DNA from 4 places in the Streptomyces sp. NPDC101151 genome. Region 4 is predicted to be linked to each of the others. Evidence: riboswitches for the same ligand, from Rfam matches in the RefSeq annotation. Region 4 holds a riboswitch; each other region holds the start of a gene.

Region 1 (7,995 bases), on a different contig from region 4:
GGACGCCGTCAGCCACAGGCGGCACATCCACTCCAGCTGGGCGGTGCGGTCGTAGGCCTGGTCGAGGGTGGTGCCGTAGGTGATCGTGCCGTGGTTCTGGAGGAGGCAGCCGGCGCGGCCGGCGAGGGCGTCGAGCATGTTCTCGGCCAGCTCGTCGGTGCCGTAGGTCGCGTAGGGGGCCACCCGGACGCGACCGTCGCGGCCGCCGAGGGCGACGGCCATGTAGTGGATCGGGGGCAGCTCGGTCACGAGGGTGGAGACGGCCGTGGCGTGCACGGCGTGGGTGTGGACGACGGCGCGTGCGTCGGTGGTGCGGTAGACCGCGAGGTGCATGGGCAGTTCGCTGGTCGGCACGAGGGTGCCGACCACCTGCCGCCCGCCGAGGTCCACGCCGGTGATGTCGTCCGGGGTGAGCCGGTCGTAAGGCAGGCCCGACGGCGTGACCAGCACAAGGTCCCCGACGCGCGCCGAGACGTTGCCCGAGGTGCCGACGACCAGCCCGTCGGCGACGCTCCGGCGGGCCGTGGCGACCAGTGCCTCCCAGACACGCGCCGCTTCCCGTCCCGCATCCCGCCGCTGTTCACCCATGCCGCGATCCTGCCAGCCGGCCCGGCACGGAGCGGTCCTCCCGTGCGGATCGGGCCGGAAGTCGTACCGCCGAACGGGTGAACATTCCGGCGAAGCGCCGTAAATCTGGCCGCTTCCGTGATCATCGGGCGCCAAGTGATCCTTCCTACTCACTGGAAGACGTTCCGCCGCCGCTCCGGGGGACGCACGGCTCGTGACCGCCCACCGTCCGGCTCCTGTCACCGCGCGGGCGTTCTCGCGGCCGCCACCGTGACACCGGCCCTCGCGGGCACCCAGGCGGCATCCGCCCGGCCACCGGCATCCGCGGCGGGCCCGCTCGGAGGGCAGGACGTGTCGCCCCGTCACCGGCACCACGGCACCGACGGCGGTTGCAGGGTGACCAGAATCTCTTCAACGGGCGGCCGAGCGGGCTGCGGGCCCTCGCGCGAGGTGGCCGGCCAAGGGGCGCCCGGGGTGCCGGATCCGGACGAAATCTCCGACCCCCATCCATGACACCCCTACGCCCGCCCCAGTTCACCTTCCGTTCATCCAGGTTGCCTACGGTCCAACAGCCAATGACCTCGAACGATTGCCTGGGTAAATGGAAAACTTCTCGCTGATCCTCGCGATTGTGGTGGTAACCGCACTCGCGTTTGATTTCACGAACGGTTTCCACGACACCGCCAACGCGATGGCCACCACCATCTCGACCGGTGCGCTCAAGCCCAAGGTCGCGGTGGCCATGTCGGCCGCCCTCAACCTTGTAGGCGCCTTCCTCTCCGTGGAGGTCGCCAACACGATCTCCAAGGGTCTCGTCGACGAGACCGGCATACGTCCCGAGGTCATATTCGCCGCCCTGGTCGGCGCGATCCTCTGGAACCTGCTGACCTGGCTGGTGGGACTGCCCTCCAGTTCCTCGCACGCCCTGATGGGCGGCCTGATCGGCGCCACCGTCGCCTCGGCGGGCCTCGGCGCCGTCCACGGTGACGCGCTCGTCACCAAGGTGCTGCTCCCGGCGGTCGCCGCCCCGATCGTGGCCGGCCTCGCGGCGATGCTCGCCACCCGGTTCTCCTACGGCATCGGCAAGAACGCCGACGGCGAGGCCACCCGCAAGGGCTACCGCGCCGGCCAGATCGCCTCCGCCGGACTGGTCTCCCTCGCCCACGGCACCAACGACGCGCAGAAGACGATGGGCATCATCACCCTCGCTCTCGTCGCGGGCGGCGCCGTCGCCCCCGGCTCCAACCCTCCCACCTGGGTGATCCTCTCCGCGGGTCTGGCCATCGCGCTCGGCACCTACATCGGCGGCTGGCGCATCATCCGCACCATGGGCAAGGGCCTGACCGACCTCGAGCCGCGACAGGGCTTCGCCGCCCAGACCAGCGCGGCCACGGCCATCCTGGCCTCGTCCCACCTGGGCTTCTCCCTCTCCACCACGCACGTCGTCTCCGGCTCGGTGATGGGTGCGGGTCTGGGCCGCAAGGGCGGTGTGGTCCGCTGGTCCACCGCGACCCGCATGTTCGTCGCCTGGGCGCTCACCCTTCCGGCCGCCGCGCTGGTCGGCGCACTCGCCGAGTCCGTCACGGACCTGGGTGACTGGGGCACCGCGGTCGTCGCCGTCTTCCTCGTCGCCGCCAGCGCGGGGATCTGGAAGATCTCCCGCCGTGAGGTCGTCGACCACACCAACGTCAACACCGTCGACGACAGCGTGGAGCCGGCCGGCGTGGTGACCACCGCCATCGCCGCGGTGACCCCGCCGCCCACGGGCACCGTCACCGAGGACCTGTCGGCCGTGATCCCGGCTCCCGCCGCCACCGACCCGGCTCCGGCGACCCCGCCGGCCGCCGCGGTCTGACCCCGAGCATCCGGAAACTGAAGGAAGCATCCCCATGAAGATCGACTGGGCGGCCCTCGGCTCCGTCTTCGGCGTCAGCCTCGTGGTGACCGTGGGCCTGGTGGCCCTGTTCACCCTCGGCGTCACCGGCCTCTCCCGCCGCGAGAAGGCCGCGGCACAGGGCAACTCCGCGGCGCTTGCCGTGACGGGTGCGTACGTGGCGTTCGCGGCCTGCGCGGCCGCGGTGGCGTACGGGATCTATCTGATCGTGGCCAAGGCCTGAGGACCTCGAGTCTCACCGCCCGCCCTGTCCGTGGCCGCCCTGTCGGCGGTGCGGGCAGGGCGGACTCATGTTCCACGGTCAGCGGACCGCCCCCTTGCGGATGCTCACCGTCCGTGAGCACAGGGGGAAGCGCCGAATGCCCCCCGCCACGAGGGGAATTCGGCGCGATCCGGTCATTCCGCGGCCGCCGATGTACTCGCGATGTGGGCCTCAGCACAGTCCGGCGTCCCAGGTCAAAGGCAAGTTGACGGCCCTTCCGGGTGCGTGGTGGACTGCCCGGGCCATGTACGGCGGCAAGAGAGGAAGCCGGTGCGAATCCGGCGCGGTCCCGCCACTGTCACCGGGGAAGGAATCCCGGGAGCCAGGAACTCTCACCGCCGGTCTCGTCGAACCAGGGCGTGGACACCCTGAGTGAGGACATATCGCCATGCGCGGCTGCCTGTTGAGGTTCAGTAACCGGACCATGCCGGCCCCCACGGCCGGCTGAGCCGATGGGTGCCGATCGCTCCTACGCGTACGGTGCCGCCGTCGGCCTTCTCGGCGACCTTCTCCTCGGCGATCCGCACCGCGGGCATCCGGTGGCCGCGTTCGGGCGGGCGGCCGCGGCCGTGGAACGCGCGCTGTGGCACGACCACCGCGGCTGGGGGGCACTGCACACCGCCGTGTGCGCCGGGGGTGCCGCCGGCCTCGGCGTCGTCGCCGAACGCGCCGTACGCCGCTCCCCCGCCGCCGCCGTCGCGCTGACCGCCGCCGCCACCTGGGCCGTGGTCGGGGGCACCTCGCTGGCCCGGGAGGCCCGCACGATCGGGCGCGCCCTGGCGGCCGGTGACGTGGCGTCGGCCCGTGAGCGGCTGCCGCATCTGTGCGGCCGGGATCCGCAGGCCCTCGACGCGGACGGGATCGCCCGGGCCGTCGTCGAGTCGGTCGCCGAGAACACCTCCGACGCCGTCGTGGGCGCGCTGGTGTGGGGTGCCGTGGGCGGAGTGCCGGGGCTGCTCGGGTTCCGGGCCGTCAACACGCTGGACGCGATGGTGGGGCACAAGTCGCCCCGGTTCCGGCGCTACGGCTGGGCCTCCGCCCGTCTCGACGACCTCGCCGGGTGGCCCGGGGCACGGCTGACCGCCGTGCTCGCCACCGCGGCCGGACCCGACCCGCGCGGCGCCGTGCGCGCCTGGAAGGCCGACGCCCGCAGACATCCGAGCCCCAACGCCGGGCCCGTCGAGGCCTCGTTCGCGGGCGCCCTCGGTGTGCGGCTGGGCGGGACGCTCTCCTACGGCGGGCGCGTCGAGCACCGGCCCGTCCTCAACGGGGACGCCGGGCGGGCCGTCCGGGTCACCGACATCGACCGGGCCGTACGGCTCTCCCGCCGCGTGGGCCTGCTCGCGCTCGGCGTCACGGTCGGCGCGCGCCACCTCATGAAGGGACGTGGAAAGTGAACGGTGGTCTCCTCGTCGCCGGCACCACCTCCGACGCAGGCAAGAGCGTCGTGACGGCCGGGATCTGCCGGTGGCTGGTGCGCCGGGGCGTCAAGGTGGCGCCCTTCAAGGCGCAGAACATGTCCCTCAACTCGTTCGTCACGCGGGAGGGCGCGGAGATCGGGCGGGCGCAGGCCATGCAGGCCCAGGCCTGCCGGGTCGAGCCGACCGCGCTGATGAATCCCGTGCTGCTCAAGCCGGGTGGCGAGCAGAGCAGCCAAGTGGTGCTGCTGGGCAAGCCGGTGGGCGAGCTGAGCGCACGCGGGTACCACGGCGGGCGCCAGCAGCAGTTGCTCGGCACGGTCCTGGACTGTCTGGCCGAGTTGCGGGGCACATATGACGCGGTGATCTGTGAGGGGGCCGGTTCACCCGCGGAGATCAATCTGCGGCGGACCGACATCGTGAACATGGGGATCGCGCGGAACGCGCGGCTGCCCGTGCTCGTCGTCGGCGACATCGACCGCGGCGGCGTCTTCGCCTCCTTCTTCGGAACGGTCGCCCTGCTCTCGCCCGAGGACCAGGAGCTGGTCGCGGGGTTCCTGGTGAACAAGTTCCGCGGCGACGTCAGCCTGCTGGAGCCGGGGCTGGACATGCTGCACGGGCTCACCGGGCGGCACACCTACGGCGTGCTGCCCTTCCGGCACGGGCTCGGCATCGACGAGGAGGACGGGCTGCGCGTCTCGCTGCGCGGCACCGTACGGGAGTCCACGGTGGCTGCTCCGGTCGGCGAGGACGTCCTACGGGTCGCCGTCTGCGCGATCCCGCTCATGTCCAACTTCACTGACGTGGACGCGCTGGCCGCCGAACCGGGTGTCGTGGTGCGGTTCGTGGACCGTCCGGAGGAGCTGGCGGACGCCGACCTCGTGGTGGTCCCGGGCACGCGCGGGACCGTGCGAGCGCTGGAGTGGCTGCGGGAGCGGGGGCTGGCCGACGCGCTCGGGCGACGGGCCGCCGAGGGCCGGCCGATCCTCGGCATCTGCGGCGGCTTCCAGGTGCTCGGCGAGCACATCGAGGACGAGGTCGAGTCGCGCGCCGGGCGGGTCCAGGGCCTCGGAGTGCTCCCCGTGCGCGTGCGGTTCGCCCGCGAGAAGACACTCACCCGGCCCGTCGGCGAGGCCCTCGGCGAGCGCGTCGAGGGGTACGAGATCCATCACGGGGTCGCCGAAGTGACCGGTGGCGACACGTTCATCTCCGACGGCGAAGGACACAGCTCGGACGGCTGCCGGGTCGGCCAGACCTGGGGGACGCACTGGCACGGCTCCCTGGAGTCGGACGGTTTCCGGCGGGCCTTCCTGCGCGAGGTGGCGGCCGCTGCGGGGCGCCGCTTCGTACCGGCCCCAGGCACCTCGTTCGCCGCGCTGCGCGAGGAGCAGCTCGACCGGCTCGGCGACCTGATCGAACAGCACGCGGACACGGACGCGCTCTGGCGGCTCATCGAGTCGGGCGCGCCACAAGGACTGCCTTTCATTCCACCGGGAGCGCCCGCATGAGCACAGTGTTGTTGTTGTCGACCGCCGACACCGATCTGCTGGCGGCCCGTGCCTCCGGCGCCGAGTACCGGATCGGCAATCCGACCCGGGTCGACGTGGCCGCGGAGCTGCCCGGGCTGATCGAGGGCGCGGGCATCGCCGTCGTACGGCTGCTGGGCGGCAAGCGGGCGTGGGAGGACGGGCTGGCCGCGCTCAGGGCGTCCGGGGTGCCGACCGTGCTGCTGGGCGGCGAGGCGGTGCCGGACGCCGAGCTGATGGCCGAGTCGTCCGTCCCGGCGGGTGTCGTGGCGGAGGCGTTGAAGTACCTGGTCGAGGGCGGGCCCGCGAACCTGACCGAACTGGCCCGGTTCCTCTCCGACACCGTGCTGCTGACCGGTGAGGGCTTCGAAGAGCCTCGGAAGATGCCGGAGTTCGGGGTGCACGGCTCGTACGAGATCCGGGACGGCCGCCCCACCGTGGGCGTGCTCTTCTACCGGGCGCACGAGCTGAGCGGCAACACCGCCTTCGTCGACACGCTGTGCGACGCGATCGAGGCGCACGGCGCCAACGCCCTTCCCGTGTACTGCGGTTCGCTGCGCGGAGCGGATGCCGGGCTGTACGAGATCCTCGGCCGGACCGACGCCCTGGTCGCCACCGTCCTCGCCGCCGGCGGCACGCACGCCTCGCAGGCCTCGGCGGGCGGCGACGAGGAAGCCTGGGACATCGGGGCCCTCGCCGACCTCGACGTGCCCGTTCTGCAAGGCCTCTGCCTGACCTCCTCGCAGAGCGCCTGGGACGAGTCCGACGCCGCGCTGTCCCCCATGGACGCGGCGATGCAGGTCGCGATCCCGGAGTTCGACGGGCGGCTGATCACCGTGCCGTTCTCCTTCAAGGAGCAGGGCCCGGACAACGTGCCGGTGTACGTCGCCGACCCCGAGCGGGCCGGGCGCGTGGCCGGAATCGCCGTGCGGCACGCGCGGCTCAAGCACAAGCCGAACGCGGACAAGAAGCTCGCACTCGTCTTCACCGCGTATCCGACCAAGCACTCGCGGGTCGGCAACGCGGTGGGCCTGGACACGCCCGCGTCGGCGGTACGCGTCCTGGACGCCCTCGGGGAAGCCGGTTACAGCCTCACCGACTACCCGGACAACGGCGACGAGTTGATCCACCGGCTCATCGAGGCCGGCGGGCACGACGTCGAGTGGCTCACCGAGGACCAGCTGGCGGCGGCGCCCGCGCGGGTGCCGCTCGCCGACTACCGCGCGTGGTTCGACAAGCTCGACCCCGAGCTGCGGGACGCCATGCTTCAGGCGTGGGGCGAGCCTCCGGGCAGCCTGTACGTGGACGGCGACGAGATCGTCCTCGCCTCCCTCAGGTTCGGGAACGTCGTCGTGATGATCCAGCCGCCGCGCGGCTTCGGCGAGAACCCGATCGCGATCTACCACGACCCCGACATGCCGCCCTCGCACCACTACATGGCTGCCTACCGCTGGCTGGAGAACAGCTTCGGCGCCGACGCGATCGTCCACATGGGCAAACACGGCACGATGGAGTGGCTGCCCGGCAAGGGGCTCGGGCTGAGCGGGGGCTGCGCGCCGGACGCCGTCCTCGGCGACCTCCCGCTCATCTACCCGTTCATCGTCAACGACCCCGGCGAGGGCACCCAGGCCAAGCGGCGCGGGCACGCCACGGTGGTCGACCACCTGGTGCCGCCGATGGCCCGTGCCGACACCTACGGCGACCTGGCCAAGCTGGAGCAGCTGCTCGACGAGTACGCGCTCGTCTCCGACCTGGACCCGACCAAGGCCCCGGCCGTACGGGCGCAGATCTGGACCCTGGTCAAGGCGGCCGAGCTGCACCACGACCTGCATGTGGCCGAGCAGCCGCAGGACGACGACTTCGACGCGTTCGTCATGCACATCGACGGCTATCTGTGCGAGATCAAGGACGTGCAGATCCGGGACGGGCTCCACATCCTCGGCGGCGGTCCGGTCGCCGAGCCCCGGGTGAACCTGGTCCTCGCCGTGCTGCGCGCCTCGCAGGTGTGGGGCGGGCAGGCGAACGCGCTGCCGGGGCTGCGCGCCACGCTCGCCGAGCACTTCGGGCTCGTGGAGAAGGAGCTGCTGGCGGAGCCGGGTGCGCCGGTGAAGGCGGCGGCCGAACTGACGGATCTGGTCGAGGGGCCGTCGCGCACGGCCGCCGACGCGATCGACCTGCTGGAGCAGCTGTGCCGGCGGATCGCGGAGGGCATGGAGGCGCGCGACTGGGCGGTCGCCGAGAGCGCGCCGCTCGTCCGCGAGGTGCTGGGCACCGAACTCCCTGACGCGGTCCGGGTGCTGGAGTTCGCCTGCACCGAGGTGGTCCCCC
Region 2 (6,394 bases), on a different contig from region 4:
GTGGGCCGGTCAGGGTCGCCGATGCCGGGGTCCGCTCCCCGGGCTGCGGTGATCTTCCTGCCCAGGAGGACCTTCCGCATGTTCCGAAGCATTGGGAATGCCGTCGTCCGACATCCCGTCTGGACGATTTTGGCATGGCTGATCGCGGCGGTGGCGATCGTCGCCACCGCACCGAGCCTGCCCTCGAACAGCGACGAGAGCAGTTTCCTGCCCAAGAGTTATGAGTCCATCAAAGCGGCGGATCTCCAGGAGAGGGCGTTCCCCAGCGCCTTCACCCCGTCCGCGATCGCGCTGTATCAGCGCACCGACGGCGGCAAGCTGACCGCCGCAGACAAGAAGGACATCGCCCGGATCACCTCCGACCTGGGCAAGAAGCACATCGACCAGGTGCAGAAGGTCGTCCCCGGCCTGCCGTCCAAGGACGGCAGGTACGACCTGACCCTGGTGCAGATGGACAGCAAGAACGCCGGCCAGCCCAAACAGGCGGATGCGGCCAAGGTGTTGCGCGAGGACGTGAAGGAGCTGGCCAAGGGCACCCATCTCGATGTCAAGCTCGGCGGCTCCGCCGCCCAGGCCCTCGACCAGCAGGACTCGTCCAAGCGCGGCCAGGCGTTGATCGGCATCGGCACCTTTGTGATCATCCTGGTGACCCTGCTGATCATCTTCCGGGCGCCGATCCTCGCCCTACTGCCCCTGGTCCTGATCGGCCTGGTGTCCGCGATCGCCAACGGGCTGATCGCGTACGCCACCAAGCTGTTCGACCTGCAGGCCAACAGCTCGATCTCGTCGATCCTGATCGTCGTGCTCTTCGGCGTGGGCACGGACTACTTCCTCTTCCTGATGTTCCGCTACCGCGAACGCCTGCGCGCCGGCGACGAACCCAAACAGGCCATGGTCAACGCGGTCGCCCGGGTGGGCGAGGCCATCGCCTCGGCCGCCGGAGCGGTCATCATCGCCTTCTTCGCCCTGGTGCTGTCCACGCTGGGCTTCCTGAAGCAGATGGGCCCGGCGCTCGCCATCGCGGTCGCTGCCACCCTGGTCGCGGGCCTCACGCTGATCCCGGCCGTGGTCTCGCTCATCGGGCCGAAGGTCTTCTGGCCGTCCAAGTCCTGGCAACAGGAGCCGGCCAACGCGCGTTTCGCCGCCCTCGGCCGCGGTGTGCAGCGCCGCCCGGCGCTGACGGCCGTGGTGTCCGGACTCGTCATGGTCGCGCTGTCGCTCGGTACGCTCGGCTACAAGGCCACGTTCGACCTGGCGTCGGGCTCCATGCCCAAGACCAAGGAGTCCATGGTCGTCCAGGACGAGATGCAGAAGGCGTACTCGGCGGGCGCCGCCGCACCCACCGACGTCTATCTGTCCAGCACCGGCGGCAAACCGCTGGACAAGGCCGGCTTCGACGCGTACGCGAAGAAACTCGGTGCCGTGGACGGCGTCGCGACTGCCCGCATGACCCAGCTGAACAAGGAAGGGACCACGGCGGACTTCACCGTCACGCTCAAGTACGAGGCATCGACGGACAAGGCGATCGACACCGTGGGCGAGGTGCGCGACGTCGCGCACTCCGACGCCCCCGAGGGGACCGAAGCCCTCGTCGGCGGCATGTCCTCGATCTACAAGGACATCAACACCGCGGTCAACCACGACTACCGGACGGTCTTCCCGGTCGCCGCCCTCCTGATCATGGTGATCCTGGGGCTGCTGCTGCGCAGTGTGGTCGCCCCCTGGTATCTGATGGCCTCGGTGGGCCTCGGCTTCGGCGCCACTCTCGGCGCAACCGTGTGGATCTTCCAGGAGGGACAGGGACACTCGGGTCTGATGTTCATGCTCCCGGTGATCATGTATCTCTTCGTTGTCGCCATCGGCACCGACTACAACATCCTCATGATCGCCCGGCTCCGCGAGGAGGCCCGCGAGGGCCGTGACCCGCGTGAGGCGGCCGGCATGGCGCTGCGACATGCCGGGCCCACCGTCGCGGCGGCCGGTTTCATCCTGGCGGCGACCTTCGCCACGATGATGCTGGCGGGCAACGCACTGCTCACGGAGATGGGCTTCGCGGTCTCCTTCGGTATCGCGGTCGCCGCCTTTGTCATGTCGATGTTCTTCACCCCGAGTCTCACCGCGCTGATCGGCCACGCGGCCTGGTGGCCGGGGCACGGTGACCGGGCGGTGGAAGCGGAAGTCGTCGCAGGCGCCGGATCCTTCGATGCCGATCCGGTCCACGACCACGGCCGGGACGCGGTCGCGCACGATCCGTCGGGTCGCCGCGGTTAGCGGCGCTGTGACAGGGCGGGTCTGCCGGGCCGTACGGCCCGGCAGACCCGGCGTTCCCCGGTAGGACCGAGCGCGCGCTTCGGGTGCACGGCGAGAGGAAGATCACGACTGTCCAGGCGGTCTTGGCCGGGCAGGCGGCACGCGGTACGGTCGGTGCGATATTGACGACGGCGAGACGGAAGCCGGTGGGAATCCGGTACGGTCGCGCCACTGTGTGCGAGACACCTTGGAAGAAGGGGTGTTTCGTGAGTCAGACCCGTGGCCGTCGTCCTGTGCACCACCGAGATGGGACGCGAACTCCCAGAGGAGGTCCTGCCATGGCGCAGACCGTCGCTCCGCCGACAGCCACTCCCGTTGTTCCCGCCACGCTGCCGCTGAAGGCGATAGCGCCGTGGGGGGTCTTCTTCGGCATCCTGATGCTGGTTCTGCTGTACTTCGTCGGCGCCGAGCAGGGCGCCACCTCCGTGTTCAGCGGCACGGACGTCCATGAGTGGGTGCACGACGCCCGTCACCTGCTCGGCTTCCCCTGCCACTGACGCGAGGGACGCCGCACTCTCATGAACTCCGCAACGGTAAGAAACCTCCTTGTGCGGGGCATGCTCGCCGGTCTGGCCGCCGGTGTGCTCGCTCTCGTCGTCGCCTACCTCCTCGGTGAGCCGAGCGTGGACAGGGCGATCGGCTTCGAGGACGCCCACTCCCACGAGCACGAGATGGAAGTCGTCTCCCGCTCCCTGCAGTCCACCGCCGGTCTGGCCACCGGTGTCCTCGTCTACGGGGTCGCCTTCGGTGGCATCGCGGCGCTCGCGTACTGCTTCGCGCTGGGCCGGGTGGGCCGCTTCAGCCCGCGGGCGACCGCGTTGCTGCTGTCGGTCTGTGCCCTGGTGGCCGTGTACGTGGTGCCGTTCCTGAAGTACCCGGCCAATCCGCCGTCGGTCGGTGACCCGGACACCATCGGCAGGCGGACCACGCTGTATTTCCTGATGATGCTGCTCAGCGTGCTCCTGGCGATTGCCGCCACCATGGTGGGCAAGCGCCTCGCGCCCTCGCTGGGCGCCTGGTGGGCGACGGTGGCCGCGGTGGCGGCGTTCGTCGTCGTGATCGGGGTGGCGTATGGGTTCCTGCCGGTCGTCGACGAGGTGCCGAAGGACTTCCCGGCCGCTCTGCTGTGGCGGTTCCGGCTCTCGGCGCTGGCCATCCAGACCGTTCTGTGGGGCGGTTTCGGTCTGCTCTTCGGCGAGTTGGCCGAACGCCTGCTGAACCCGAAGCCCGCGACCGCCGCGAGTGGACAGACGATTCCGGCCGCACACTGAATCCTTCAGGACACGACAGGGCCCCTCGGAACCATCCGGGGGCCCTCTCGCGTTCCCCCGAGCACCCGCGGCGTGCAGGAGCGGAGGAGCCCGGTGGCCGCACATCCCCACAGCCCCGACCGTTCCACATCGCTCCTGGCGGACCTGAGGCGGTCGCCCTGACACGGACACCGGCTGCCTGCGCTGCGCGGTCGCGGAGTCGCTGCGGCGCCACCGGGACGCGACCGCCTGCGCAACCATCATGGTGAGCGGCGTCAGCGACCTGCTGCTTCCCCCGACTGGGCGAGGTCGTGTCCGAGCCGCAGGTTCCAGCGGCCGGACCGGCCGGTGACTTCCGTCGCCGTGAGCGGCCTGACGTCGACACGCCAGAACGCGGCCTCGGGCGCGCCCAGCGCGTGCACCACCACGGCCCGCACCACCTCCGGCTCCACCACGGCGACCGTCCTGTCGTCGGCCAGAGCAGTCGTGTCCAGCCACCGTGCGATCCGCGCGCACAACACCCGTACCGACTCTCCGCCGTGCGGTGCGGCCCCCGGATCGGCCAGCCAGCCGGCCACCGCCTCCGGCTCGGCGGCACCGACCTCCTCCAGCGTCCGCCCCCGCCAGCGGCCCATGTCCAGGCCCGCCAGTGCCGGGTCCGGTGAGGCATCGAGGCCGAGCGCGGAGGCTGTCTCCCGGCAGCGCACGCTGGGAGAGGCGAAGACCCGGCCGGCAGGCGGCAGGGATCCGGCCGCCGACCTGGCCCGTGCCCCTGCACTTTCCTCGATCGAGTCGCCGTCGTCGAAGCGGGCCCGCCGCAGTGACGGTGTGGTCGCTGGTGAGATGAGGGTGACACGGCTGGTCACGCGGTTGCTCCTCCTGCTTCCGCCGCACGGCGGGTTGTCCTGGACCGAATGCGTACGACGGTACGGGCATGCCCGGCAGCCATGCACGCCCGCCCCGGCCAGAACGGACGGGGGGGGGGGCTCGGTGACCGGAGAATGGCCCGCTACAGCTCCGCGCGCACCGTGCGTGCCGCAGCGACCAGGTTCTCCAAGGAGGTCCGCACCTCGGGCCAACCGCGGGTCTTGAGCCCGCAGTCGGGGTTGACCCACAGGCGCTCGGCGGGGATGGCCCGGAGCCCGAGGCGCAGCAGTTCGGCCGCCTCGTCCGCCCCGGGTACCCGCGGGGAGTGGATGTCGTACACGCCCGGTCCGGCCTCGCGCGGGTAGCCGTAGGCGGCGAGTTCGCGGGCGACCTGCATATGGGAGCGGGCGGCCTCCAGGCTGATGACGTCCGCGTCGAGGCCGTCGATGGCCCGGACGATGTCGCCGAACTCGGCGTAGCACATGTGCGTGTGGACCTGGGTGTCCGGCCGCACGCCGCTGGTGGTCAGGCGGAACGCCTCCGTGGCCCACGCCAGGTACGCGCCATGGTCGGCGGCACGCAACGGCAGTGTCTCGCGCAGCGCGGGCTCGTCCACCTGGATCACCGAAGTGCCCGCCGCCTCCAGGTCGTTCACCTCGTCGCGCAGGGCGAGGGCGACCTGGCGGGCGGTGTCGGCGAGCGGCTGGTCGTCACGGACGAACGACCAGGCGAGCATGGTGACCGGCCCGGTGAGCATGCCCTTCACCGGGCGAGGGGTGAGGGACTGGGCGTAGGTCGTCCAGCGCACCGTCATCGGTTCCGGGCGGGAGATGTCCCCGGCCAGGATCGGCGGACGGACGTAACGCGTGCCGTAGGACTGGACCCAGCCGTGCTGGGTGGCGAGGTAGCCGGTGAGCTGTTCGGCGAAGTACTGGACCATGTCGTTGCGTTCGGCCTCGCCGTGCACCAGGACGTCCAGGCCGGCCTTCTCCTGGAAGGCGATCACCTCCTGGATCTCCGCCCTGATCCGCTCCTCGTAGCCGGCCGTGTCGATCCGGCCCGCACGCAGGTCGGCACGGGCGGTGCGCAGCTCGCCTGTCTGCGGGAAGGAGCCGATGGTGGTCGTGGGCAGCAACGGCAGGCCGAGGTGGGAGCGCTGGGCGGCGGCCCGCTCGGGGTACGACTGGGAACGGCGGGCGTCCGTATCGGTGACGGCGGCGCCGCGGGCGCGGACGGCCGGATCGCTCGTGATGGGCGAGCCTGCCCGGGAGGCGAGGTCGGCGCGGTTGGCGGACAGTTCGGCGGCGATGGCGTCCGGGCCGCGGGTCAGCCCGCGGGCCAGCGTGACGATCTCGGTGGTCTTCTGCCGGGCGAAGGCGAGCCAGCGCCGGATCTGTGGCTCGATGTCCCGCTCCGCCGAGGCGTCGAGGGGGACGTGCAGGAGGGAGCAGGAGGCCGACACGTCCACCCGGTCTGCCAGGCCGAGGAGGGTGCCGAGCGTGGCGAGGGACTTCTCCAGGTCGTTGACCCAGATGTTGCGGCCGTTGACGACACCGGCGACCAGGCGCTTGCCCGCCAGCCCGCCGATGGCCGCGAGCGCGTCCAGGTTGGCGGCGGCCGACTCGGTGAAGTCGAGGGCGAGGCCGTCGACCGGGGCCTTGGCGAGTACCGGCAGGGCGTCGCCGAGGCGGTCGAAGTAGGAGGCGACGAGCAGCTTCGGCCGGTCCGTGAGGGCACCGAGGTCGCGGTAGGCGCGGGCTGCCGCGTTCAGCTCGGCCGGTGTCCGGTCCTGGACGAGCGCGGGCTCGTCCAGCTGCACCCACTCCGCGCCTGCCGCGCGCAGGTCGGTGAGGACCTCGGCGTACACCGGAAGCAGTCGGTCGAGCAGGGTGAGCGGGTCGAAGTCCGCGGGCACGCCGGGCGCGGGCTTGGCGAGGAGAAGGTACGTGACGGGACCGACGAGCACG
Region 3 (7,954 bases), on a different contig from region 4:
ACGAAGACCCCGGATCCGCGATAGCCCGGACGCTCCTCGAGCAGCTCCCGCCCCTCGGTGTTCAGCGCCCTGACAGCTGTGTCGATCTTCTTGGGGTCGCCGGTCACATAGATGGTGCGTACGAACATGACTCCTCGCCTCCCAGTTCGACATGACCAGTGTTCCCTGGAGGGCAAATCACTGCATCTGGTGACAAAAGCCCTGCAAACAGCCCAGCCGGCACGACTTCCCCGACTTCCCCGCAAGGGCTTGACGAGAACATGAGGATGGGGCCACCTTGTACGGCACCCGGTAAGGAAACTTTCCTAACAGAAGGGTCCCCCACAGTGCGTCTTCGAACACTGACCCTCGCCGCGGCCTCCGGGGCCGCCCTCCTCGCAGCCGGAGTGCTGCCCGCCAACGCCTCCGGAAACCCCACACCCGCTTCCACCCGCGAGGGCTCGGTCAGCGCGGCCGACCTGCTCGCCAAGGTGCAGTCCTGTTCGCAGATATCCAGCGGCAAGTACAAGACCGACGACGAGACTTCGGCCACGATCCCCGTGTGCGGCAAGAACGGCGCGGTGTTCTGGAAGGCCGACATGGACATCGACTGCGACGGCCAGCGCACCACCAACTGCAACGAGGACCGCGACCCCTGGTACCAGGACGACACGGCCTTCCACCAGTCCGACGGCAAGCCGCTGAAGGCCGAGTCCCTGCCGTACGTCGTCGTGCCCAGCTCCAGCAGCATCTGGAACTACTCCAGCGCGGGCATCAAGGGCGGCGGCGTGGTCGCCGTCATCTACAACAACAAGGTCGAGTACGCCGTCGTCGGCGACACCGGCCCCACGAAGATCATCGGCGAGGCTTCGTACGCCACCGCCAAGGCGCTCGGCATCGACCCCGACCCGGCCACCGGCGGGGCCGACTCCGGCGTCACGTACATCCTGTTCAAGAACTCCAAGGTCTCCCCCATCGAGAGCCACAGCGCGGCCGTCTCCCTCGGGGACCAGCTGGCCAAGCAGTTCCTGCAGAACAACTGACCCTGCTGTTACGTCAGTTGGGCTGACCCAGTGGACGTATGACCACGGTGTTGACATCGACCCCGGCCGGCTGCCGGATCGCCCAGACCACCGAGTCGGCGATCTGGTCCGCGGTCAGGAGATGCCCCGGGGGCAGGCTGCCGTAGCTGTCCCAGAACGGGGTCTCCACCCGGCCGGGGGCGACCAGCGTGACACCGATGCCGAACTCCGTGACCTGGCGCCGGGTGTTCTCGGCGAGGCCGGTGACCGCCCACTTGGTCGCGCCGTAGAAGTTGCCCGGAGTGTTCACGAACCCGGCGACGCTGCCGACGAGGACGATCCGCCCGCGGGTCTCCTTCAGCGCGTCGACGGAGGCGCGGATGAGGAGTGCGGGGCCGAGGACGTTGGTGAGGACCATCTCGGTCCAGCCGGACGGGTCGCCGTCGGCGACGCTGTCGTGGGTCGCGAAGCCGGCGTTGGCGACGACGGTGTCCAGCCGGCCGTACGCCTTGAGCGTGCGGTCGACCGCGTCCTGTATGTCGTCGAACGCAGCCGCGCTGCCGGCGACCGTCAGCAGTTCGCCGGGATTCCCCAGGCTGTCGGCGAAGTCCCGCAGCCGCCCTTCGCCGCGTCCGGTGACGGTGACCCGGTACCCGGCGTCCAGCAGTTGCCGGGCGACGGCGGCGCCGATACCGCTGCCGCCGCCGGTGATGAGCGCGACCGGAGAGTCGTTCATGGTTTCCCCCTGTGTGTCGGTGAACGGACAGGGAGTCCATCACTTGGAGCGCTCTCCAAGTCAAGTGCCGTCGCAGGTACGGCGGTACGGCACCGAGGGGAGGTAGCGGTGCCATTGCGACCTGGTCAGCCCCGCGCCGGTCCGCGCGCACACCGTGGCGGCGGCCCGGCGCGGCTCCAACGGGACCGTACGGTCGCTCAGATGGGCGGTCGCGACGTGCAGCTCCGCGCCGTCCGGCGGGAGGCCGAGCGCCAGCACCGGTCCGTCGCCTGCCGGGAGCCTGGCCGCCGGCAGGCGGGGTGAGGCCGTCTCCCACACCTCGACGGACCCGTCGGGCGCGCCGGCCGTGACCAGCGAGCCGTCGGCGGAGAAGGCCAGGGCCGTCCGCTGTACCGTGGAGCCGACCGCCCGCAGCACGGCCGTGCGGCGCCACGTGCGCGCGTCCCACAGGGTGACCCGGCCCCGGAAGTCGGCGACGGCGGCACACCGTCCGCCGGGGCTGAAGGCGCCCGCCACCAGGTGGTCCTCCCCTTTCACCCCCGCGACTCCCTTGCGCCGCCCGCCCGTCGAGGTGGCGACGAGCGTCCCGTCGGATCTCAGGGCGAGGCGGCCGGACGGATCGAGGGCCATGCGTTCCTCCGTCGGCGCCGGCCCGGGCCGCACGGGCCTGCCCTGCCGGTCGAAGGCGCCCCGGGTCACCGCCTTCTGCCGCCACGCCCCGCCGACGAGCCCGTGCAGCGCGACGGTGCCCAGGACGGGGGTGCGCGTCTGCTCCTCAGCGTGCGCCAGTCGGAGCAGGTCGCCTGGATCGGCGCACCGCCAGACCCGGCACACCGCCAGACCCGGCACACCGCCAGACCCGGCACACCGCCAGACCCGGCACACCGCCAGACCCGGCACACCGCCAGACCCGGCGCACCGCCAGACCCGGCGCACCGCCAGACCGGGCACACCGCCAGACCCGGCGCACCGCTAGACCGGGCGCACCGCCGTGTGCACGGTGTACGCACCCAGCAGGAACACGTCGGGCCTGCGGTGCACGCTCGCCGGGTCGGCCGGGTCGAGGAGCCGGTCCAGGGTGGCCCGGTCCTCGGCGTCCATGTCGTCGGTGCCCGCGTCGCGCAGCCGGGACAGGACGGCCCCGACGTAGTCGCGGGCCCGGTCGGTCGCCGGGGCGGGCAGGTCGAGCAGGAAGCTGCGGGTGCGGGTGTGCTTCAGACCTGCGGAGGTCAGCAGGGCCGCCCAGTCCTCGGTCTCGGTGACCGAGCCGGGCAGGTCCGCGCGCATCCGCGCGAACCACTCCTCCTGCACCACGTCCAGCCGTGCCTGGAGTCCGGGGCGCCCGATGCCGATGTCACGGGGCAGGAAGCGGGAGGGGAGGCCGCCTTCGAGGAGGGCCAGGGTGCCGCCGGGGGCGAGCCGGGCGGCGAACGCGGCGAGTGCGGCGCGCTGGTCGCCGAGATGGTGCAGGCTGCGGCTGGCCCACAGCAGATCGGCCGGATAGTCCAACTCGTCCAGCACGCCGGGCAGTTCACCGGCGAGGGTGTCGAACCGGTCGGTCACGCCCTGCCGCGCGGCGCGGGCGCGGGCTCGCTCCAGCAACGGCTCGGTCCCGTCGACGGCCACGACCCGCGCGCCGGGGAAGGCCTCGGCGAACAGGCAGGAGACGACACCGGGACCGCTGCCCGCGTCGACGATCAGCCCCGGCTCGGTCACCTCCTTCGCCAGCCAGGCCATGGCCCGCTCGTAGACGGGGGTGAACAGTTCCGCATGGGCCTCCAGCAAAGGGCCCATCTCACTCCAGTCGATGTCGGTGTCATGTCCGTGTCCATGTCCGTGCGCGTGCCGGTGCTCTGATGCGTGGTGGTCGTGCGCCATGGTGGCCAGCCTCTCCTCGGTGTGCGGCCAGCGTGCGACGGCACACCGGCCGGGGGCCAGCCGTATTGCCGGTACGGCAAAGACGAGCGACGGAATCGTGAGGGACGGCAAAAGGGCGGGCGGCAGAAAACCACATGCCGTACGGCCGGCCGATCACCGACGATGGCTCGATGGACGACGGACTGGTCGAGCGATTCCTGACCGACGGCTTCGTGCGGATCGAGGGCGCCTTCCCGCCCCGGGTCGCGGAGGACTGCGCGCGGCTGCTGTGGCGGGAGACGGGCTACGACCCGCAAGACCCGGGCACCTGGCAGGATCCGGTGGTGCGGGTCGGCGGAATGGCGCAGGGGCCGTTCGCGGCGGCGGCCAACTCCCCTGCGCTGCATACGGCGTTCGACGCGCTCGTCGGCCCCGGACGGTGGGAGCCGCGCTACTCGCTGGGCACCTTCCCCCTGCGTTTCCCGCACTCCGACGAGCCCGGCGACACGGGCTGGCACATCGAAGGCAGTTACCTGCCCGACGGCGCGGCCCACTACCACACGAACCTGCGCTCCCGGGACCGCGCCCTGTTGATGCTGTTCCTGTTCAGCGAGGTCACCGTGGCCGACGCCCCGACACGGATCCGGGTCGGCTCCCACCTGGACGTGCCCCGGATCCTCCAGCCGTACGGCGAGGAGGGCGCCTCCTTCCTCGAGCTGGGCCCTCGGGTGGCCGACGCCTCCTCGCACCGGCCGCTCGCCCATGCCACGGGCCGTCCCGGCGATGTGTACCTCTGCCATCCGTTCCTGGTGCACGCGGCCCAGCCGCACCACGGCACACGTCCCCGTTTCATGGCGCAGCCGCCGCTGTCCCCGGCGCTGCCGTACGACCCGGACCGCCCGGGCGCGAGCCGCTCGCCGGTGGAGGAGGCGATCCGCCGGGGTCTGTCCCTCGGTGCGGACTGACCCCGGCGGACGCTCGTCCGGTCAGGGCAGCGGCGAGTCCGACGGCTCCAGCAGCGCCATCCCGAACGACAAGGACAAGGGCTTCGACCGCATGTGCGACCCGAAGTGCACGGGTGTGCCCTGTGTGCCCTGCATCCGGTGGACGCGGGGCACAGTCGGGCGTATCTCCGGGGCGTCGACCGAGGCCGCACCGCCGTTCAGGACGGCAGGTCCCGGTGACGACGCAGCAGCGCCGCTATGGCGCAGCGCAGACAGTCGGGGCCGGCGTTCCGCTCCGTGGTCTCCTCGCCGGGGCACGACCGCGATGACGCCGTCGGTGCCGTCCCGGCCTGCTCGCGGCAGCCGTCCGCCGGGGCGGCTATCAGCGTCTCCAGGTCCTGCAGGAGCTGTTCGGTCCGCTTCGCCTGCTGGGCGAGCACGCGCACGCGAGCGCTCTGGCCGCCGATCTGGCGTCGGCTGGCGACGAGTTGCTCATACTCCTCCGGCGTGAGGGCCACAGCCTCGCGGCCACCGAGGATGATGTGGCGCGGCTGAAGGTGTCTGGCCACTCTGGTCCTCCGCTCCTCGCCCGGGTTTGATCCACGCCCAGCACGCAGGTTCTCCGTGTCCTGCCTGTGATGGGGTGGGAGTCGGTGTCCGGGGAACGCGAGAGGGCCCCCGGATGGTTCCGAGGGGCCCTGTCGTGTCCTGAAGGATTCAGTGTGCGGCCGGAATCGTCTGTCCACTCGCGGCGTTCGCGGGCTTCGGGTTCAGCAGGCGTTCGGCCAACTCGCCGAAGAGCAGACCGAAACCGCCCCACAGAACGGTCTGGATGGCCAGCGCCGAGAGCCGGAACCGCCACAGCAGAGCGGCCGGGAAGTCCTTCGGCACCTCGTCGACGACCGGCAGGAACTCATACGCCACCCCGATCACGACGACGAACGCCGCCACCGCGGCCACCGTCGCCCACCAGGCGCCCAGCGAGGGCGCGAGGCGCTTGCCCACCATGGTGGCGGCAATCGCCAGGAGCACGCTGAGCAGCATCATCAGGAAATACAGCGTGGTCCGCCTGCCGATGGTGTCCGGGTCACCGACCGACGGCGGATTGGCCGGGTACTTCAGGAACGGCACCACGTACACGGCCACCAGGGCACAGACCGACAGCAGCAGCGCGGTCGCCCGCGGGCTGAAGCGGCCCACCCGGCCCAGCGCGAAGCAGTACGCGAGCGCCGCGATGCCACCGAAGGCGACCCCGTAGACGAGGACACCGGTGGCCAGACCGGCGGTGGACTGCAGGGAGCGGGAGACGACTTCCATCTCGTGCTCGTGGGAGTGGGCGTCCTCGAAGCCGATCGCCCTGTCCACGCTCGGCTCACCGAGGAGGTAGGCGACGACGAGAGCGAGCACACCGGCGGCCAGACCGGCGAGCATGCCCCGCACGAGGAGGTTTCTTACCGTTGCGGAGTTCATGAGAGTGCGGCGTCCCTCGCGTCAGTGGCAGGGGAAGCCGAGCAGGTGACGGGCGTCGTGCACCCACTCATGGACGTCCGTGCCGCTGAACACGGAGGTGGCGCCCTGCTCGGCGCCGACGAAGTACAGCAGAACCAGCATCAGGATGCCGAAGAAGACCGCCCACGGCGCTATCGCCTTCAGCGGCAGCGTGGCGGGAACAACGGGAGTGGCTGTCGGCGGAGCGACGGTCTGCGCCATGGCAGGACCTCCTCTGGGAGTTCGCGTCCCATCTCGGTGGTGCACAGGACGACGGCCACGGGTCTGACTCACGAAACACCCCTTCTTCCAAGGTGTCTCGCACACAGTGGCGCGACCGTGCCGGATTCCCACCGGCTTCCGTCTCGCCGTCGTCAATATCGCACCGACCGTACCGCGTGCCGCCTGCCCGGCCAAGACCGCGTCCACCTGGCGGCATCCAGCCGGCACGCCAGGTGGACGGACCGGTGACCAGCGGGTCAGCGGTGGCGGAATTCCGGCGGTCGCTTGTCGACGAAGGCGCCCACGCCCTCCTGTCGTCGTAGAGGTCGAGGACGTGGCGGCCCGCGGGGAGCATGCTGACGACCACGTCGGCGCCCGCCACGGCGGCGGACGCGCATCCGGCCGGTTCGGCACCGGCCGTGGCCGCGGTGTCGAGGGCGTCGGGCACGAGGTCGTGGCCGGGTACCCGGTGGACGGCCTTGACCAGGTTGGCGGCCATGGGGCCGCCCATGTGACCGAGTCCGATGACGGCGATGGTGCGGCTCACCAGGCCACCTCCGTGGCGGCGTCGGGTCCGGCGAGCCCCAGCTCCCGGTCGCCGAGGGGGGCGAAGAAGCGTTCGACGTCGGCGTCGGTGACCTCGGCGAGCCTGGCCGGGGACCAGTGCGGGTTGCGGTCCTTGTCGATGACCTGGGCGCGGATGCCCTCCACCAGGTCGGCTGTGCTCAGGGTCGCGCAGGAGACGCGGTACTCCTGGTCGAGGACCCGCTCCAGCGGGCCGAGGCGCCGAGCGCGGCGCATGGCGACGAGGGTGACCTTGAGCGAGGTGGGCGACTTGGCGAGCAGGGTTTCGGCCGCCTCCTTCGCGTCGGGGCCGCCCTGGGCGAGCAGCCGGTGGATGATCTCCTCGACCGTGTCGGCGGCGTAGCAGGTGTCGATCCACTCGCGCCGTCCGGCCAACTCGCCCGGCGGCGAGGGCCGCACATGGCGTGCCAGGACGTCTCGTACGGGCAGGTCGGCGAGGTCGTCGACGAGGTGCCGGAGGGACGTGGACGGTACGTAGTGGTCGGCCAGGCCGCACAGCAGGGCGTCGGCTGCGCCGATCTGGGTGCCGTTCAGCGCGAGGTGGGTGCCCAGTTCTCCCGGCGCGAGGGCGAGGAGATGCGTGCCGCCGACGTCGGGGACGAAGCCGATGCCGGTCTCGGGCATGGCGATCCTGGACCGCTCGGTGACGACCCGGACGCTGCCGTGCGCGGAGACGCCGACACCGCCGCCCATGACGATGCCGTCCATGACGGCGACGTACGGCTTGGGGTAACGGGCGATGCGGGCGTTGAGGTGGTACTCGTCGCGCCAGAACGCGGCGGAGGCGGTGCCGTCGCCGTTGCGGGCGTCGTCGTGGACGGCGCGGATGTCACCGCCCGCGCACAGGCCGCGCTCCCCCGCGCCGGTGATGACCACGGTCTCCACGGAAGGGTCGTGTTCCCACGTGGTCAGGGCCGCGTCGATGCGGCGCACCATCTCGTGGTTGAGGGCGTTGAGGGCCTTGGGGCGGTTGAGGGTGATGTGGGCGGCCCGTCCCGCGGTGTGCAGCAGGACGGGGGCCTCGGTGCCGCTCATCCGAACGCCTCCGTCAGGCCGCGGGCCACGATGACACGCATGATCTCGTTGGTTCCTTCCAGGATCCGGTGGACGCGCAGGTCACG
Region 4 (7,995 bases):
CGGCTACGAGTTGCTCAACCAGGGCGGCTGGAGCACCACAGGGACCGGACACGACGGTCCGGCGTTCATCTGCCGCATCGGCTACAGCGGTTACAAGAGCGGCAAGCAGTACCCCACCCCCGCGCAGGACGACTGCGTGCTCACACCGCCCGCCTCCGCCTACTGGTCGTATTGGCATGCCGACCCGGGTGCCAGGAACTGGACGTACAGCCAGCTGGGCGCGATGCTCTACAAGCCCAAGCCCGGCAGCGTCGATCTGTGGATCTTCGGCGGCACGAACGTCGAGGGCACCGAGGGCCGGCCGAAGGTCACCCCCGACCAGCTGCGCGCCCACAACACCAGGCCCCAGGGCGAGGCTGGCAAGCCCGCGTCCACGCACAAGGCGCCTCCACTGCCGCCCGACGTGAACACCGGCCCAGCCCCCGAGCAGCGGACCACCGGGCCGTCCGGATCGGCATCGCCGGAGTCGAAGAAGCCGAAGAAGCCGAAGCCCAGCAAGACCGCCGGCTCGACGCCGTCGCCGACGCCCAGCGCCACCGTCAGCACCAGTGCCGCGGCGGCGCCGAGTACCGGCACCAGGGTGGTCGACGCCGAACCGGCCGCCGATGCCCACCACGACTCCGGCTCCATCGTCCCCGTCGCCACCGGCGCCGGACTCGTCGTACTGATCGGCGGCGCCGCGGCCTTCGTGGCACGCCGACGCCGTCGTGCCGAGTGATCGCTGTGGCCCGTACGACCGTCGAGGCAGCCTCGGCCGCCCCGTTCGGTCCCGCGCCGGACCGGGGTGGCCGACGCCTGCCGCGCACCCTGCACCCTGTGGCCTGGTGGGTATGGGCCCTTTCTCTCGCCACCGCTGTCAGCCGCACCAACAACCCGCTGCTGCTGTTCCTGGTGCTCGCGGTCCTCGGCTATGTCGTCACGGCGCGGCGCACTGAGGCGCCGTGGGCGCGGGGCTTCAAGTACTACCTCTACCTGGCGCTGACGGTCGTGACGATCCGCGTCGTCTTCCGAGCGGTATTCGCGACGGGCATCACCCCGCACGACCACTTCCTCTTCTCCCTCCCGCACATCCCCACCCCCGACTGGTACGCGGGCATCAAGATCGGCGGGCCGGTGTCGCTGGAGGCGCTGCTGTCGGCGGCCACCGACGGACTGCGGCTGGCCTGCATGCTGTGCTGTATCGGGGCCGCCAACACCCTCGCCAATCCCAAGCGCGCGCTGCGGGTGCTGCCCGGCGCCCTGTACGAACTCGGCGTCGCGGTCACCGTCGCGATCAGTGTGGCGCCGCAGCTCGTGCAGAGCGTCCAACGCGTCGCCCGGGCGAAGAAGTTGCGGGCCGGCCGTACCAAGGGGATGAAGGCGCTGCGCGGCATCGTGATCCCCGTCCTGGAGGACGCCCTCGAACGCTCCCTGCGGCTGGCCGCGGCCATGGACTCACGCGGATACGGCCGTGCGGGCACCGCCACTCGCCGCTCCCGCCGCATCACGGGGGCGCTGATGCTGCTCGGCATGTGTGGCCTGTGCGCAGGGGCGTACGGGCTCCTCGACGCCACTGCCCCCGCATTCCTCGGGCTGCCGGCGATGTCCGCCGGAGCCGTCCTCTGCGTCGCGGGCCTGCGACTCGGCGGCCGACGCGTCACCCGTACCACCTACCGCCCGGATCCGTGGCGCCTGCCCGAGTGGGCCGTCGCGGGCAGCGGGGTGGTCTCCGCCGTGCTGCTCTTCAGCAACCTCGGCTACGACCCGGCCCAGCTGAACCCGACCTTCTACCCGCTGACCTGGCCCGGTCTGCCGCTTGTGCCGACTGCCGCGATCCTCCTGGCCGGCACGGCCGGTTTCCTCGCGCCTCCGCCCAGTTCCGCCCAGAGAGCCGAAGCCCCGTGATCACCTTCGACCAGGTCACCGTCCAGTACGAGGACGCGACCGAGCCCGCCCTGCGCGATGTCGACCTCACGGTGGAGGAGGGCGAACTCTGCCTCGTGGTCGGACACACGGGCGTCGGCAAGTCCACGCTCCTCGGCGCCGTCAACGGGCTGGTCCCGCACTTCACCGGCGGCACCCTGTACGGCCGCGTCACCGTCGACGGCCGCGACACCGCCGACCACCCGCCCCGCGAACTCGCCGACGTCGTCGGAGTGGTCGGCCAGGACCCGATCGACGGCTTCGTCACCGACACCGTCGAGGAGGAACTGGCCTATGCCATGGAACAGTTGGCGATACCACCCGGCACCATGCGCAAGCGTGTCGAGGAAACCCTCGATCTACTCGGTCTCGCCGACCTGCGCCACCGCGCCCTGCACGAACTCTCCGGCGGTCAGCAGCAGCGCGTCGCCATCGGCTCGGTGCTGACCGCCCACCCTCGCGTCCTGGTCCTGGACGAACCCACCTCCGCGCTCGACCCGACGGCCGCTGAGGAGGTCTTGGCCGCCGTCACCCGGCTCGTCCACGACCTCGGCGTCACCGTCCTGATGGCCGAGCACCGCCTCGAACGCGTCGTCCAGTACGCGGACCGCATCATCCACCTCCCCGGCGACGGCCACGCCCGCGTCGGGGCGCCCGCCGAGATCCTCCGCACGTCCGCGATCGCACCCCCCATAGTGGAGCTGGGTCGAGCCGCCGACTGGTCGCCGCTGCCCCTGTCCATCCGCGACGCCCGCCGGGCCGCCGCACCCCTCCGGTCCCGGCTCGCCGACAGCGCACCCGCCCCTGTCCGGCCGTCGGTCCCGGACGGCGAACGGACACGGCTGCTGGCCGCGCGCGGCATCACCGTCACCTACCGGGGCGTTGCCGCCGTCCGTGAAGTGGACCTCGACCTGCACGCGGGCGAGGTCACCGCGCTGATGGGCCGCAACGGCTCCGGCAAGTCGTCGCTCCTGTGGGCCCTGCAGGGCTCCGGGCCGCGCCGGGCGGGAAGCGTACGAGTGGCAGGTGAGAACAGCGACGGGAAGGACCCGCGGGCCGCGTCGGCCGCCGAGGCCCGCCGGCTCGTCGGACTCGTCCCGCAGACTCCGAGCGACCTGCTCTACCTGGAGAGCGTCAAGCAGGAACTCGACCAGGCGGACGCCGAGTCGGGCACGGACGTGAAAGCGCGCGCCCTCCTGGACCGGCTCGCGCCCGGCATCGACGACGCCACCCATCCGCGCGACCTGTCGGAAGGCCAGAAGCTCGCGCTCGTCCTCGCCATCCAACTCTCCGCCGCGCCCCAGGTCGTCCTCCTGGACGAACCGACCCGCGGTCTGGACTACCAGGCCAAGACAGCACTGATCGGCATCGTGGACGCCCTCGCGGCGGAGGGCCGGGCAGTTGTCATCTCCACCCACGATGTCGAATTCGCCGCGCTCGCCGCCGACCGCGTAGTCGTCATGGCCGAGGGTGATGCCGTCGCCGACGGCCCGACCACGGAAGTCATCGTCTCCTCACCGACCTTCGCCCCTCAAACGGCGAAGATCCTCTCTCCGCTACCTTTCTTGACGGTCGATCAAGTCACGCGGGCTCTGGCCGCCGACGGGCAAGGGCAAAGGGGGACACGCCCATGAGCACGCCTAGCGGCACCGCAATCCGGTTGACCCCACGCGTCGGCGTCGTCATGACGATGGCCGCCTTCCTCGGGCTCGTCGCCTTCTTCTGGCCGTTCGTGGTCGCGCCGGGCAAGTTCGGATCCAACTACGCACCACCGCTCATCTTCGGCGTCCTGCTGGTCCTCGTCCTGTGCGTGGTGCTGTCGGAGATCGCCGAGGGCGGCATCGACTCCAAGGCGCTCGCCATGCTTGGCGTCCTTTCCGCCGTCAACGCCGCGCTGCGCCCCCTGGGCGCCGGAACCGCCGGCATCGAGACGGTCTTCTTCGTCCTGGTCCTGGCCGGACGGGTCTACGGCCCCGGCTTCGGCTTCGTGCTCGGCTGCACGTCACTGTTCGCCTCCGCGCTCATCACCGGCGGGGTCGGGCCGTGGATGCCCTACCAGATGTTCGGCTGCGCGTTCGTCGGCATGCTCGCGGGTTTCCTGCCCCACGCCACCGGCCGGCGCGAGGTCGTACTGCTCGCCGTCTATGGGTCGCTCTCCGGCTACCTCTTCGGCTTCCTCCTCAACCTCTCCTTCTGGCCGTTCTCCCTGGACCCGAACAGCTCGATCGCCTACCTCCCGGGCCTGCCCTTCACCGAGCAGTGGCACCGCTACGTCGCCTTCGACCTGGCCACCTCACTGGGCTGGGACACCGGGCGGGCGGTCACGAACTTCGTGTGCGTGCTGCTGGCCGGCCCCGCCGTGCTGACCACCTTCCGACGCGCCGCGCGCAAGGCCCGCTTCCGGGCGACCGTGCGCTTCGCGGCCCCTCGGACGGCCGAATCCGACCCACGCTGACCTGGAACTCCATCAGAACGCATCCTGCGGGGGTGGATTTACTAGGACGTCCAACTATATATTCGAGGGGTAGGCCCGCGGTGCAGGGAAGCCGGTGTGATTCCGGCACGGTCCCGCCACTGTGACCGGGGAGTACGCCGTCGAGCAGGACGCCACTGACGAGCTGGATGTCGGGAAGGCGGACGGCGCGCGCTGATCCGGGAGTCAGGATACCGGCCGTGGGATGTTCCGTGTTGTCCACGAGGATGGAGCTGACACGCATGGCACCCGTGCGCATTCACGATCCCGGCGGACTCTTCCGTCGTCGTCACTCACGCCGCATTCCCGTCGTCACCGCCTGACGGATCCCACGCCATACGCGTTCTCACGCTGCCCCCGCACGCCCGTGTACGCCACCGCGTCCACGCGTGCCGGTTCGGCGTGCCATCCCGGATCACCCTCACCTGACGAGAGCAGGAATCCATGATCCGTCCGAACGAACCCACCGACGTACGTGAGTTGACCCACTTCGTCGGCGGCAAACACACCCCGGGAACATCGGGGTCCTACGGCGAGGTGTACGACCCCAACACCGGTGGGATCCAGGCCCATGTGCCGCTCGCGAACCGGGCCGAGACCGAAGCGGCGATCGATGTCGCCGTCGAGGCCCAGCACGAGTGGGGGCAGTGGAACCCGCAGCGCCGCGCCCGGGTCCTGCTGCGCTTCCTCCACCTCATCGAGCAGGAGAAGGACGCGCTGGCCCGCCTGCTGTCCTCCGAGCACGGCAAGACCATCGCCGACGCCCACGGTGACATCCAACGCGGCCTGGAAGTAGTGGAGTTCGCCGCCGGTATCCCGCACCTCCTCAAGGGCGAGTTCACCGACAACGCGGGCACCGGGATTGACGTCCACTCCCTGCGCGTACCCCTCGGCGTCGTCGCCGGGATCACACCGTTCAACTTCCCCGCGATGATCCCCCTCTGGAAGGCCGCCCCCGCCCTGGCCTGCGGCAACTCCTTCATCCTCAAGCCCTCCGAGCGCGACCCCTCCGTCCCGCTGCGACTCGCCGAACTCTTCCTGGAAGCGGGCCTCCCGGCCGGCGTCCTCAACGTCGTCAACGGCGCCAGGGAAGCGGTCGACACCCTGCTCGAAGACCCTCGCGTAGCCGCCCTCGGCTTCGTCGGTTCCACGCCGGTCGCCGCACACATCTATGCCACCGCGGCCGCGCACGGCAAGCGTGCCCAGTGCTTCGGCGGCGCCAAGAACCACATGATCGTGATGCCGGACGCCGACCTGGACCAGGCCGTCGACGCACTGATCGGCGCGGGCTACGGTTCCGCCGGCGAGCGCTGCATGGCGATCTCGGTGGCCGTTCCGGTCGGCGAGGACACCGCCGACGCGCTGGTCGCCCGGCTGACGGAGCGCATCGGCACCCTGCGCATCGGCCGCAGCGACGACCCCGAGGCCGAGTTCGGCCCGCTGGTCGGCCAGGACGCCGTCGACCGGGTCCGCTCCTATGTCGATCTGGGTGTCGAGGAGGGTGCGGAACTCGTTGTGGACGGGAGGGACTTCGTCCTGCCCGGTCATGAGAGTGGCTTCTTCGCCGGGGCCTCGCTGTTCGACCGGGTCACCCCGGCGATGCGCATCTACCAGGAGGAGATCTTCGGCCCCGTGCTGTCGGTGGTGCGTGCCGCCGACTACGAGGAGGCCCTGCGCCTGCCCAGCGAGCACGTCTACGGCAATGGCGTTGCGATCTTCACCCGGGACGGCGACACGGCCCGCGACTTCACCCGGCGCGTGACCACCGGCATGGTCGGCGTCAACGTGCCCATCCCCGTGCCGGTCGCTTATCACACCTTCGGCGGCTGGAAGCGCTCCGGCTTCGGCGACCTGAACCAGCACGGCCCGGACGCGATCCGCTTCTACACCCGCACCAAGACTGTCACCTCCCGCTGGCCTGCCGGTCTGCGCGAGGGCGCGAGCTTCACGATCCCCACGATGGGCTGAGTGCCGTATGACCACCACCCTGCTCACCGAGGACCAGCAGGCCCTCGTCGAGACCACGCTCGACTTCGCCCAGGACCACCTCGCACCCCACGCCCTGGACTGGGACCGGGACAAGTACTTCCCCGTCGACGTCCTGCGCAAGGCCGCGGGGCTCGGACTCGGCGGCGTCTACGTCCGCGAGGAGTCCGGCGGCTCCGGCCTCAGCCGTACCGACGGCGTCCTCGTCTTCGAGACCCTCGCCTCCGGCTGCCCGTCCATCGCCGGCTACCTCTCCATTCACAACATGGTCGCCTGGATGATCGACCGCTACGGCGACGACACCCAGCGCGACCGCTGGCTGCCCCGTCTGTGCGCCATGGACGACCTTGCCAGCTACTGTCTGACCGAACCGGGCGCCGGCTCCGACGCAGCGGCTCTGAGTACCCGGGCCGTCCGCGACGGCGACGACTACGTGCTGACCGGCGTCAAACAGTTCATCTCAGGTGCGGGTGCCGCCCAGTTGTACGTCGTGATGGCGCGCACCGGCGGTGACGGCGCCGGCGGAGTCTCGGCCTTCGTGGTCGACAAGGACGATTCGGGCATAAGCTTCGGCCCGAACGAACGCAAGATGGGCTGGAACGCCCAGCCCACCCGCCAGGTCGTCCTGGACGCGGTCCGGCTGCCGGCCGACCGGCTGCTCGGCCGCGAGGGCGACGGCTTCCGCATCGCGATGAACGGCCTGAACGGCGGCCGCCTCGGCATCGCCGCCTGCTCCCTCGGCGGCGCCCGCAGCGCCCTCGACCGCAGCCTCGCCCACCTCGCCGACCGGGAGGCGTTCGGCCGCCGCCTCCTCGACGCCCAGGCGCTGCGCTTCCGGCTCGCCGACATGGCGACCGAGCTGGCTGCCGCCCGCGCCCTGGTCCAGCAGGCCGCCCGCGCACTCGACGCGGGAGATCCGCAGGCCCCGTACCTGTGCGCGATGGCGAAGCGGTTCGCCACCGACACCGGGTACTCCGTCGCCGACCGTGCACTGCAGCTGCACGGGGGCTACGGATACCTCAGCGAGTACGGCATCGAGAAGATCGTCCGCGACCTGCGGGTACACCAGATCCTGGAAGGAACCAACGAGATCATGCGTGTCATCGTGGCCCGCGGCCTGACGGAGGCGTTCGGATGACCGGCACCGAAGAACCCGTCCTCTTCCACACCGCCGGACGAGCCGCCCACATCACGCTCAACAGGCCCAGGGCCCTCAACGCCCTCAACCACGAGATGGTGCGCCGCATCGATGAGGCGCTCAGGGGCTGGAAACACGACCCGTCCGTGGAAACCGTGGTCATCACCGGGTCGGGCGAGCGCGGCCTGTGCGCGGGCGGTGACATCCGGACCATCCACGACGACGCCCGCGACGGCGACGGCACCGCCTCGGCCGCCTTCTGGCGCGACGAGTACCACCTCAACGCCCGCATCGCCCGTTACCCCAAGCCGTACGTCGCCGTCATGGACGGCATCGTCATGGGCGGCGGCGTCGGCGTCTCCGCACATGGCAGCGTCCGGATCGTCACCGAGCGATCGCGGATCGCCATGCCGGAGACCGGCATCGGCTTCGTCCCCGACGTCGGCGGTACCTACCTGCTGGCACTCACCCCCGGCGAACTGGGCACCCACCTCGC

The links. Region 4 has a riboswitch for cobalamin ahead of ACIRU3_RS34685 (CoA-acylating methylmalonate-semialdehyde dehydrogenase). Riboswitches for the same ligand answer to the same signal wherever they lie in the genome.
Region 1: it holds a riboswitch for cobalamin, as region 4 does, so the genes downstream of both, ACIRU3_RS14830 (cobalamin biosynthesis protein) here and ACIRU3_RS34685 (CoA-acylating methylmalonate-semialdehyde dehydrogenase) in region 4, are expected to answer to the same signal.
Region 2: it holds a riboswitch for cobalamin, as region 4 does, so the genes downstream of both, ACIRU3_RS24685 (CbtB-domain containing protein) here and ACIRU3_RS34685 (CoA-acylating methylmalonate-semialdehyde dehydrogenase) in region 4, are expected to answer to the same signal.
Region 3: it holds a riboswitch for cobalamin, as region 4 does, so the genes downstream of both, ACIRU3_RS46790 (CbtB-domain containing protein) here and ACIRU3_RS34685 (CoA-acylating methylmalonate-semialdehyde dehydrogenase) in region 4, are expected to answer to the same signal.

The regions. Positions count from the first base shown of each region.
Region 1 is NZ_JBIWPP010000006.1:345,893-353,887, reverse strand. It holds gene ACIRU3_RS14845 (class II aldolase/adducin family protein) at 1-588, opposite strand, end outside; gene ACIRU3_RS14840 (anion permease) at 1,169-2,422, shown strand; gene ACIRU3_RS14835 (hypothetical protein) at 2,457-2,684, shown strand; cobalamin riboswitch at 2,935-3,076, shown strand; gene ACIRU3_RS14830 (cobalamin biosynthesis protein) at 3,176-4,120, shown strand; gene ACIRU3_RS14825 (cobyric acid synthase) at 4,117-5,649, shown strand; gene cobN (cobaltochelatase subunit CobN) at 5,646-7,995, shown strand, end outside.
Region 2 is NZ_JBIWPP010000014.1:243-6,636, forward strand. It holds gene ACIRU3_RS24680 (MMPL family transporter) at 79-2,271, shown strand; cobalamin riboswitch at 2,403-2,552, shown strand; gene ACIRU3_RS24685 (CbtB-domain containing protein) at 2,589-2,807, shown strand; gene ACIRU3_RS24690 (CbtA family protein) at 2,829-3,581, shown strand; gene ACIRU3_RS24695 (histidine phosphatase family protein) at 3,836-4,426, opposite strand; gene metE (5-methyltetrahydropteroyltriglutamate--homocysteine S-methyltransferase) at 4,570-6,394, opposite strand, start outside.
Region 3 is NZ_JBIWPP010000084.1:535-8,488, reverse strand. It holds gene ACIRU3_RS46830 (hypothetical protein) at 1-128, opposite strand, end outside; gene ACIRU3_RS46825 (glycoside hydrolase family 75 protein) at 327-1,022, shown strand; gene ACIRU3_RS46820 (SDR family oxidoreductase) at 1,036-1,737, opposite strand; gene ACIRU3_RS46815 (WD40 repeat domain-containing protein) at 1,798-2,586, opposite strand; gene ACIRU3_RS46810 (class I SAM-dependent methyltransferase) at 2,710-3,615, opposite strand; gene ACIRU3_RS46805 (phytanoyl-CoA dioxygenase family protein) at 3,786-4,559, shown strand; gene ACIRU3_RS46800 (hypothetical protein) at 4,757-5,107, opposite strand; gene ACIRU3_RS46795 (CbtA family protein) at 5,256-6,008, opposite strand; gene ACIRU3_RS46790 (CbtB-domain containing protein) at 6,030-6,248, opposite strand; cobalamin riboswitch at 6,285-6,434, opposite strand; partial or broken gene ACIRU3_RS46785 (NAD(P)-binding domain-containing protein) at 6,562-6,759, opposite strand; gene ACIRU3_RS46780 (enoyl-CoA hydratase/isomerase family protein) at 6,792-7,868, opposite strand; partial or broken gene ACIRU3_RS46775 (acyl-CoA dehydrogenase family protein) at 7,865-7,954, opposite strand, start outside.
Region 4 is NZ_JBIWPP010000027.1:7,747-15,741, forward strand. It holds gene ACIRU3_RS34665 (hypothetical protein) at 1-718, shown strand, start outside; gene ACIRU3_RS34670 (energy-coupling factor transporter transmembrane component T) at 715-1,884, shown strand; gene ACIRU3_RS34675 (ABC transporter ATP-binding protein) at 1,881-3,536, shown strand; gene ACIRU3_RS34680 (ECF transporter S component) at 3,533-4,357, shown strand; cobalamin riboswitch at 4,408-4,593, shown strand; gene ACIRU3_RS34685 (CoA-acylating methylmalonate-semialdehyde dehydrogenase) at 4,820-6,343, shown strand; gene ACIRU3_RS34690 (acyl-CoA dehydrogenase family protein) at 6,351-7,499, shown strand; gene ACIRU3_RS34695 (enoyl-CoA hydratase/isomerase family protein) at 7,496-7,995, shown strand, end outside.